3 regions of the Arthrobacter oryzae genome follow, and region 1 is predicted to be linked to each of the others. Evidence: riboswitches for the same ligand, from Rfam matches in the RefSeq annotation. Region 1 holds a riboswitch; each other region holds the start of a gene.

Region 1 (3,267 bases):
TGGCCACGCAGGTTTCCCAGCTGCCGCTCGACGCCGGCGAGGTGGCACTTGCGGTGCGCGTGCCGCCGTCGAACGCCCATCCCGGAACTGAAGTGGGCAGCGTGGGCCACGCGCTGAACCTCATGCTGGACAACGTCGCCAAAGCCCTGGAGGCACGGCAGCAGAGCGAGACCAAGGTGCGCCAGTTCGTGGCCGACGCATCGCACGAACTGCGCACGCCGCTCACCGCCATCCGCGGCTACACGGAACTCATGCGGATGACCGAGGACTTCACCCCGGACGGCAAGAAGTCCCTCGCCAGGGTGCAGAGCCAGTCCGAACGGATGACCACACTGGTGGAGGACCTCCTGCTCCTGGCCCGGCTGGATGAAGGCCAGCCGCTCAAGATCAGCGATGTGGACCTGACGCAGCTGGCGGTGGAAACTGTCAGCGACGAGAAGGTCATGGCACCGGACCGCATCTGGCAGCTCGAACTGCCCGATGAGCCCGTGGTGGTCCGCGGGGACGCCAAACAGCTGCATCAGGTGCTGGCCAACCTCCTATCCAACGCCCGCAAGCACACGGACCCTGGAACCACGGTGGTCACCGGGGTGATGAGGTCGGCCGACGGCAGTGCCGTGCTGACCGTGACGGATAACGGGGCGGGGATCCCGCCGGAATTCGTGGACCGGGTCTTCGCCAGGTTTGCCCGGGCGGACGCCGCGCGCACCAGCCCGGCCGGAGCCGCATCGGCACCTGGTGTTGGCGGGGCCGCGGCCGCCGAGGGAACCAGCGGACTTGGACTGTCGATTGTGCAGTCGATCGTGGAGGCACACGGCGGCACCGTGGAGGTGAACTCCCGCCCGGGCCGTACGGAATTCGCGTTGCGCCTCCCTGGCGAACCTGCGGCAGCCTAGCCCCGCGCCGGCAGCGCTGCGCAGTCAGTTCCAGCGCAAGTCAACGCGCCGCACACGTGATCCTCGTTACCGAAATGTGACTTAAGCGCCGATCTCCTGTACGGTTTTTAGGGTGCGGCCATCGTTCGGGCCGCATATCCGGATGGACGCCAAACTCTGCCGCTACCCGGATTTCCTCATGATCAGGCAGAGGCGGGGGACCCAGGTCTCCGGGCATGCTGCAGCAGCAGCCCTTGGGGTGAAGCCGACACGTGAAGTTCCGTGCGGCCGGGTGTGACCTCATCCGAACCCGACAGCTAACTCCGCCGGCATCGAGAGGCAACCATGACTGAATCCACGCCAGAAGTATGCCCTGATACAAACTCCGCCAACGCTGCAGCGCCTGCGGCACGGTCACGCCACCGCGCCGAACCGGCTACCAAGGCATCCCCGCCGTCCCGGTTCACCGCCGGCCTGCAGGGGTCCGGCCGCCGGGCCGCAGTAGTGGCCACGGCCTGCGCCGTGCTGATTGGTGTCGGCGCCGCCGGCCAGGCTTCCGAGCCCACAGCGCCCTCAACATCGGCCTCAGGTGCTGAAAGCGCATCAACCTCGGCCGATATCGAGTCGAAGCTCGCATTCGAAAAAATCCTGGTATCCGCCATGCCAGCCCCGGCCTCCGTCAGCGTGACTCCGCAATCGTCAGAGGAAAAGACGGCAGAGCAGGAGGCTCCTGAGGCCGCACCGGAGGCAGCCGCACCTGCGCCTGCCCCTGCACCGGCTCCCGAACCCGCGCCTGCCCCTGCCCCTGCACCGCCCGTTGCAGTTGACGACCCCGCGGCGGCCCAGGCATATGCCGCTTCGCAGCTCGGAAGCTACGGCTGGGCTGCCGACCAGATGCAGTGCCTGGTCACGCTGTGGACCAAGGAATCCGACTGGAAGACCACGGCGACCAATCCCAGCAGCGGCGCGTACGGCGTTGTCCAGTCCCTGCCGGCCGAAAAGATGGCCAGTGCCGGAGCGGACTACCGCACCAACTTCCGCACGCAGATCAACTGGGGCCTGAACTACGTTAAGGAACGGTACGGTTCCCCCTGCGATGCCCTGAACTTCCACTACGCCAACAACTGGTACTAAGCCAGCCGGCTTGTCCCGTTTTACCGGAGGCCTCGAATCCATGCGGATTCGGGGCCTCCGGCAACTCCACAGCAGGTGCACAGCTTTGGCCTAAATCCTTCAAATGCAGCGGCCCCATTGTTGAACCATGACGCTCACACACCAGGCCACGGGAACCCTGCCGCGCCCGCACCCGCGGGCCGCCGTCGATGCCTCGCACGAAAGGGCACCGATGCTTCCCGGACCGGGATCCATCCGCCGTTCCCCTGTTGACACACGGGCCATGGCAGCAGCAGGAACCGACATCCCGGTCCTGGATGTGGTCATCCCGGTGTTCAACGAGCAACAGGATGTGGAGCCGTCGTTGAGGCGGCTGCACGCCTACCTGCTCGCCACTTTTCCGTACCCCTTCCGGATTACCGTGGCGGACAATGCCAGCACCGACGGCACCCTCCAAGCCGCCGAGCGTGTGGCTCGGGAACTCCGTGAAGTCGCGGTTGTCCGGCTGTCCGCCAGGGGCCGGGGAAACGCCCTGCGCACTGTGTGGCTGGACTCGCCTTCCCCCGTGCTGGCCTACATGGACGTGAATCTTTCCACCGACCTCGCCGCGCTCGCTCCGCTGGTGGCTCCGCTGCTTTCCGGACATTCGGATGTGGCGGCTGGAACCCGGCTGGCGCGGACGTCCCGGGTGGTCCGCGGACGCTGGCGGGCGTTCATTTCCCGCAGCTACAACCTTCTCCTGTATGTGCTGATGGGAGCACGTTTCAGCGATGCGCAATGCGGTTTCAAGGCCATCCGCGCAGATCTTGGCCGGCACATTCTTCCCTACACTGCGGACGATGAGTGGTTCTTCGACACCGAACTCCTTGTCCTTGCCGAACGATGCGGACTCCGTGTGCACGAGGTCCCTGTGGACTGGGCAAGCGCTGCCGACGCCGGCGTGGATCTCGTGCAGACGGCCCTCGCCGACCTGCGCGGCATCGTCCGCCTCACCCGGAACCTGGCCGGCGGCCGCATTCCCGTAGCAGCGCTTCGCTCGGGACTGGCCCGGTGAACACCATCGCTGGTTTTAGCGCCTAAGCCTCCTTAAGCCAACCCATGGCTTCCTTCGCACAGGTGAAGTACCGCGTCGGAGCCGCAGGAGCGTGAATACCGAGGAAGAAGTTGGCGATTGTGCGGTCCACCGGGGATGCTCCGAGGAGCGCCACCTTTGCCACCGAACTGGGACGGGCAAAAACACGCCGGGCACCGCGGCTCATGGACGCCGTCGCAGCCATGT
Region 2 (3,267 bases), 1.9 Mb from region 1:
CGTTGAGATATCCGTAAACGGAGGCGCTGTTGGTGTGTAGGCGGGGTTTCCGGCGAAACGGTAAATAAAGGCCGCGACCTGGTCCCGGTTGACGGCCACTGTTGGCCTGAAGGTCCTGGTGCCGTTGGCTTCGGCCCAGCCGTTGGTGATTCCCTGGGAGGCGAGCCACAGGATCTCCTTGTAGAAGGGGGTCTCCGGCGTGACATCCGCAAACGGGGAACCTGCCGGCGTATAGGCAGGGCTCCCGGCCAGCCGATAGAAGAACGCCGCCATCATGTCTCTGCTGGCGGCAACTCCGGGACGGAACGTGCGGGTACCGTCACTTTCGTACCAGCCGTTGCTGATTCCCTGGTTGGCCATCCAGCTGACCTCTGTGTAGAGCTGCGAGCCGGGCGGGACGTCAACGAAAGAGATTGGCGACGGCGAGGGTGAGGGGGATGGGGATGGGGACGGTGAGGGGGATGGAGACGGGGACGGTGACGGCGGCGGCGGGGACGTCACGGGGGACTGGCCCATGGCTTGCGCCACTGTCCGGACCGACGTCGTACCGTTTGCCGTACGCGCAGCCAGCCACGTGACGAAGGATTCGAACACAGCCGGACTGATGGACAGGGACGGGTCCGTGCCGTTGGCAATTTCGTGGAAGGTTAGCTGCAGCCAGCCGCCCGTGGTCTCCGCGTTGGTGACCGTGTTTTGCAGGTCTGCCAGGCTCCAGGTGCTGGCCACCTGGTCCGGCGCCCTGGTCACCATGGGATTCTGCGGAGGCAGCGTTTCCGCAACGGGGCAGGAGGCGCAGCTGGCCGGGGACCGCAGGTCGCCGAGGCCCCTGGAACTGGTGTATCCGCAGTCGCGGACGGCTGATTGGGCGGTCGCATTCTCCGCCGCAAACGGATACGCAAAGCTGGTGACGTTGAAGCCCCAATCTTGCAACGTCGATTTGCTGTTACACGCCTCCGCGCGGGCGGCTGCAGCGCTGAGTGTTGTCATATCCGGGTGGGTCACGCTGTGGCCCGCGATCTCGTTGCCGTCGGCGGCGAAGGCCTGCAGGTTCGCCTGGGTGAGGAATCCGGACGAACCGATGAAGGAGGTAGTGATAAAGAACGTCCCCACCAGCCCGTGGGCTTTCAGGACCTGCTCGGCGGCGAGCTGGCTGCCGAGGCCGTCGTCGAATGTCAGGCTGACAATGGTTGGTTCCGCAGCCCGTGACGTGCCGGCCACACCCACCACGGTACCCGCGGCGAGCAGGAGCGCGCCCAGGACCGCCGTCCAGCGCCGGCCGCGCCAGCCTCCGGGAGAGGCTTCCGGGGGATCAGCCACATGGCGCGGATAATTGCGGACAGGGCGATTCGACCAACGCATGATGCCTCCAAGCGTGTGAGTCCCCCCGCAAGAACATGCACGTAGACTACGCCTCACCGCACCCGGGGAAAACACTCGACTTTGACGGACGGAACACCCGAGTACACCGCCGCTGCCTGCAGGGGCGGCCGGGCGCCGCGCCGGGCTGTGCTGTTACCTGAATGTGACATGCGGTGCGCCGCCCGCGTACGGTGGAACGGTGCCTGTTGTCCCAGATACCGGCACTCCCGGGCGGATTGCCTAACCCTGCCGCAGCCCGGGATCCAATCGAAAACCATTCGGCAGGGACGGGGAAACCACTTTTGACCTGACTTTGTGCAGGTCTTCGGGGTGAAGCCGCACGCTTCCGCAACGCGGAATGCCACTGCGGCCGGGTGTCTCCCATCCGAATCCGACAGCTAACCTCGCAGGCATCGGGAGAGGTCACTTCATGTCTTCACGCAATCTGCCCGACCATCACCGGTCCACCGCGCCCGCCGGGCGCCCGGGGTCCACACCTGCCGGAGGGAGGATCCGCGCGGGACGCCGGGCTGCGGTCCTGGCGGCCGCTTCGGGCCTGGTCCTTTCCGGCACCGGGGCTGCCCAGGCGGCCGATGCCCCCGCGGAACGAGACACCGCTCCGGCCTCCGCCCTGGATGCCACGGCCCAGGTGGGCGCCCCGCTCAGCGCTGACTCGCATGTCAGGATCAGCTTCGAGCGGCCTGATGTCAGCACCACGCCCGCTCCGGTGGAGGCGCCGGTCGAAGAGGCCGCTCCGGTGGAGGTGGCTGCTCCGGCGGAGGCCACTCCCGCGCCGGCCGCCCCGGCCCCTGCTGCGCCAGCGGTTTCCGTCCAGGTCCAGGCGGCGGCACCCGCCCCTGCGCCGGCGCCTGCTGCCGGCGGTGTCAATGCCGCCATGGTTTCCGCTGCGTACGCGCAGCTGGGAATCACCCAGGACTGCACCGCAATGGTGGAAAAGGCCCTCGGCTCAGCGGGCATTCCCGTGGGCGACCTGGCCCCGATGCAGTTCATGAACTACGGCTCGGTAGTGGGCGAACCGCAGCCCGGCGACATGGTGGTGCAATCCGGCCATGTGGGCATTTACATTGGCGACGGCCAGGTGATCAGCGGCGGAATGAACGGCGTCAACGCCACGGTCAAGCACCCGCTGTCCTGGCTCACGGCCACCGGCGGCGTGACGTTCGTCCGCGCCGGAGCCTAGCCTTCAGGCCCTGCCGGTCGGCCGGCGATCAGCTGCCTTGGGGGCAGCAGGTCGCCGGCCTTCCGCGTGGCCGCCGGCTCGCTGTGAAGCTGCCCGGCGCTTCACGGCAGGTTGCCTCACGGCGGGGATATGGCGAGCTGAGCCGTGCTCTCGCCTTGTACGAATTTGATGCGAAGGAGGGCTTCGCGCGTATCCGCCGGAAGAATGAAGCGTACGTCGCCCGATTTGCTTGAATCGCCTGCCACGAGCTCGTTCAGGCCGGAATCGGGGGAATGGCTGATTCCGTCCGCATTCAGCCTGAACGTAGAGTCCCAGAAGTTGATGTCATACCGGCCGTGGTTGGTGCACCTGAGTGCCACCGTCAGCGCGACCTGGCCGGAGACGTCGGGACGCACGCCGGCTCCGAGAATCTCATACTCGACGTCGCCCGCCCTGAACTTCCGCTCGGCCGGCAAGGCTACCGTCCATCCTGCACCGTCGCCGGTGGCGGATGGGACGCCGGTCGGCCGGACGGTGCTGCCCGGCTGTGCTGCGCCCGCAGTAGTTGAGGAAGCGCTCGCCGTCGAAGCGGCGGGCCGGCCGGCGTCGAACAATCCGAGTTGCCCCAGCCCAAGCAGCAGCCCCGTGACAGCTGTAATCACGGCCGCGGCGGCAGTCAGCAGACCGGGCAGCGTAGCCCACCAGCTGGTGGGTTTCTCATCCGCCAT
Region 3 (3,267 bases), 160 kb from region 1:
ACTCGCGCGTCACCGTGAGCAGGCTGGCCGAACCCATCCAGGTTGAACCCGAGCTGCTCGTCCAGCTTGATGAAGGCGGGATCCGGCCGGGGGCGTCCCTCGCCCTGGAACGCGTGGGGGAGTACATCTCGGTGCGTGTACCCGAGATCGAGGGGGCCCTTGAGCTGCCGCCCGAAGTCGCGGCCCACGTATTTGTTACGGTCAGCTGACCGCGCACCTCGTAGGACCACCTACAACTGCCTGAGACGCAGATAACGGAATTATTACCGCGCTGATTAATCACCTATAGTTGTGGACTAGCGCCGATACTAAAGCGTTACCTGATCCGAAGCCGAGCTCTGCCAGCGGATCAGCGTACGAAACACCTCCTGGCAGAGGCGGGGGAACCACAACCGGCCGTTGAAAAACGGCCTTGGGGTGAAGTCCGTCAGCGGCAAGCCATCTCCGACGAAGGATTCCTTAGGGATACCCCTGTGTCGGATGCCTTGCAGTGGCGGACCGGGTCTTTGATCTCTCTGACCCGAATCCGACAGCTAACTTCGCAGGCTATCCAGAGAGGATAATTTTTGACCACGCAGACCGTCAGGGGCCGCCGCAGGGCGACCGGTCCCGCTTCGGAGTACCCAGTGGCCGAAGCCGTTATGACGGTCAGGCCGCGCGATGCGCATCGTGATGCACGCCGGCGCCGCAGCCTGTTCAGCCAGGTAACGGCCTTCGCTTCGGCGAGCGGTGTGGGCCAGAAGGCGGGCATTGCCCTCGCGGCCACCGGGCTCGTCCTCACTGTGACCGTCCCGTCCACCGGCCCCGCGATGTCCACAGCGGACACGGGGAACGCTGCCGCCGCTGCGTCAGCTGCGCCACAGCCGGAAGTGTCCGCTGCTGCAGGTGCCAAAATCGACTTCAACCGCACGTACGTTGCCACCAAGGGTGATCCGGACGGCAAGCTCAAGCAGCTACTGAGCGCGCAGTCGGCAGGGACCATCACCCGTGCGGCCTCCGCCGGCAGCCTCGGTGCTCCGTTGGAACAAATGATTTCGGCCTCACCGTTCGGCTTCCGGGTCAGCCCCATCACGGGCGGCGCCGGTGAGTTCCACCGCGGCCAGGACTATGCCGCCCAGTGCGGTACGAGCGTCCTCGCTGCCGCCAGCGGAACAGTGACCTTCTCGGGCTGGCACCCCTATGGCGGCGGAAACCGCGTGGTGATTGATCACGGCAACGGCCTGGAAACCACGTACAACCACCTTTCGTCCTCCAACGTCCAGGTGGGGCAGAAAGTGGGCCGTGGCGACCTCGTGGCGCTCAGCGGGACCACCGGCGCCTCCACCGGCTGCCACCTCCATTTCGAGGTCATGGTCAACGGCGAAGTCGTCGACCCCACCGGCTGGCTCTGATCCAAGCGATGGACCGCTCTCGCATTCCTGTGACATGCCGTGACCTGAATGTGACATTCGTTATTAATTCCTGTACCGTTTAGAGCACGCCAACTTTTCCGAAGTTGGCGCTCTTGAGTGGATTGCCTAACTCTGCCACCGCTCAAGGTCCGTTCGCATGACATCGTCTGGCAGAGGCGGGGGAACCAATTTTGGTCTTCGCAAGAAGACCTTGGGGTTAAGTCGCAACGCTTCCCAGGAAGCCGAGCGGCCGGGTGACTCCCATCCGAATCCGACAGCTCACCTCGTAGGCATTGGGAGAGGCTACCTTCGTGTCTACACGTCACAATTCTGCGCGCCACCGTGCGCAAACGGTTCGAACGAACCCGTTGAACTCCGTGTCCCGGGCTGTTACTGCCAACGCCGGAACCGTAGGTCGCCAGGCGGCTGTCATTGCAGCCGCGTCCGGATTGATCCTCAGCGTTGGAATGCCGGCGAACGCCGCCGACACCAACCTGGGTGTTTCCGCTTCCACGGAGTCCGGCTCACAGTCGGCCCAGCTGACCGTCACCGCGGAACCGACAGCGACTGTTTCCTTCGAGCGTCCGGCAGTGACCACGAAGGCAGCGCCCAAGGTTGAAACCGTCCGGGCACAGTCCACCGGTACAGATGCCAGCGAAACGTCCACTGAGGCCGACGCAGAAGGCAAGGCAGGCAAGCTTGCCGACGCCGCTTCGTCTGCAGCAGCATCGGGCCTCGCTGCCATCGCCTACACCGGCATTGGCAGTGCCTACGTCTGGGGCGGCACCACTCCCAGCGGCTGGGACTGCTCAGGCTTCACCCAGTGGGTCTACGCCCAGGCCGGCATCAGCATCCCCCGCACCAACGCATGGACTGCCATGACGCCCACCGCCACCCCGGCGCCGGGCGATCTTGTCATGCAAAACGGCGGCGCACACGTTGGCATCTACGTCGGCAACGGCATGATGATCAGCGCGTTGAACCCGTCGCAGGGCACCCTCCTGCACGCTGTGTCCGCCACGGGCACGTCCGCGTACTACACCATGCGCTAAATCACACTGCGCTAAAACACGTGCTTCCCTTCAGTGAAGCGCGCGTCCTTCGCTAAAAACCCTGTTCGGGCCGTTCCGGCTTACCCCCAAGATGCCGGAGCGTCCAAAAGCCGCGGCCTGCCATGCAGTCTGAGGAAAACGAAAGAGAGAAATAATGACTACTCGTGCCATCGCACGGCACCGCGCCGAGGTTACCAAAACCAACTCGCTTGCTGTCATTGCCAAGGCTGTCGGCGACAACGCCGGCGGCATGGGCCGTCAGGCTGCGGTTATCGCTGCTGCTTCCGGCCTGGTCCTGACGAGCGGTATCGCAGCCAACGCTGCCGACACCAATGTTCAGCGCGAAGCAACCTCTGCTTCCACCTTGGAAGTCCAGTCTTCCGCTCCCGCCAACATCTCGGCTGCATCCAGCATCGCCATCTCCTTCGAGAAGCCCGCTGTATCCACCTCCCCGGCTCCGGTCGTTGAAGAGCCCAAGCCCGTTGTTGAGGTCCAGGAAGCTGCTCCCGAGGCCGCTCCGGCAGCCACCGTTGAAACCACCGTCGCAGCTCCGGCCGCCCCCGCGCCGGCTGCTCCGGCCGCTGCCAGCGGTAACGGCGCCTCGATCGCAGCTGCTGCTTACGCCCAGCTCGGCGTTGCCCAGGACTGCACCGCCCTCGCCACCAACTCGCTTGCAGCCGTGGGCATCAACTACCACGGCTGGCCGGCAGGTTACCTCTCCCTGGGCCGCACCGTCAGTGCAGCCGAGGCGCAGCCGGGCGACCTCGCCTACTACCAGAACGGCGGCATGGGCATGGCTCACATCGCTGTCTACGTTGGCAACG

Evidence for each region. A riboswitch is a leader RNA that binds a small molecule or an ion and turns the genes downstream of it on or off. The one in region 1 is predicted to bind cyclic di-AMP.
Region 2: linked by a shared signal. The riboswitch ahead of Q8Z05_RS19835 (NlpC/P60 family protein) and the one ahead of Q8Z05_RS11235 (hypothetical protein) in region 1 are both predicted to bind cyclic di-AMP.
Region 3: linked by a shared signal. The riboswitch ahead of Q8Z05_RS11950 (C40 family peptidase) and the one ahead of Q8Z05_RS11235 (hypothetical protein) in region 1 are both predicted to bind cyclic di-AMP.

The regions. Positions count from the first base shown of each region.
Region 1 covers NZ_CP132204.1:2,429,531-2,432,797, reverse strand. The annotation lists gene Q8Z05_RS11240 (HAMP domain-containing sensor histidine kinase) at 1-896, shown strand, start outside; cyclic di-AMP (ydaO/yuaA leader) riboswitch at 1,044-1,221, shown strand; gene Q8Z05_RS11235 (hypothetical protein) at 1,221-2,009, shown strand; gene Q8Z05_RS11230 (glycosyltransferase) at 2,137-3,042, shown strand; gene Q8Z05_RS11225 (DUF7793 family protein) at 3,065-3,267, opposite strand, start outside.
Region 2 covers NZ_CP132204.1:4,314,226-4,317,492, reverse strand. The annotation lists gene Q8Z05_RS19840 (polysaccharide deacetylase family protein) at 1-1,359, opposite strand, end outside; cyclic di-AMP (ydaO/yuaA leader) riboswitch at 1,597-1,786, shown strand; gene Q8Z05_RS19835 (NlpC/P60 family protein) at 1,790-2,560, shown strand; gene Q8Z05_RS19830 (hypothetical protein) at 2,677-3,267, opposite strand.
Region 3 covers NZ_CP132204.1:2,590,596-2,593,862, forward strand. The annotation lists gene Q8Z05_RS11940 (metal-dependent transcriptional regulator) at 1-209, shown strand, start outside; cyclic di-AMP (ydaO/yuaA leader) riboswitch at 351-563, shown strand; gene Q8Z05_RS11945 (M23 family metallopeptidase) at 567-1,391, shown strand; cyclic di-AMP (ydaO/yuaA leader) riboswitch at 1,540-1,698, shown strand; gene Q8Z05_RS11950 (C40 family peptidase) at 1,769-2,443, shown strand; gene Q8Z05_RS11955 (NlpC/P60 family protein) at 2,598-3,267, shown strand, end outside.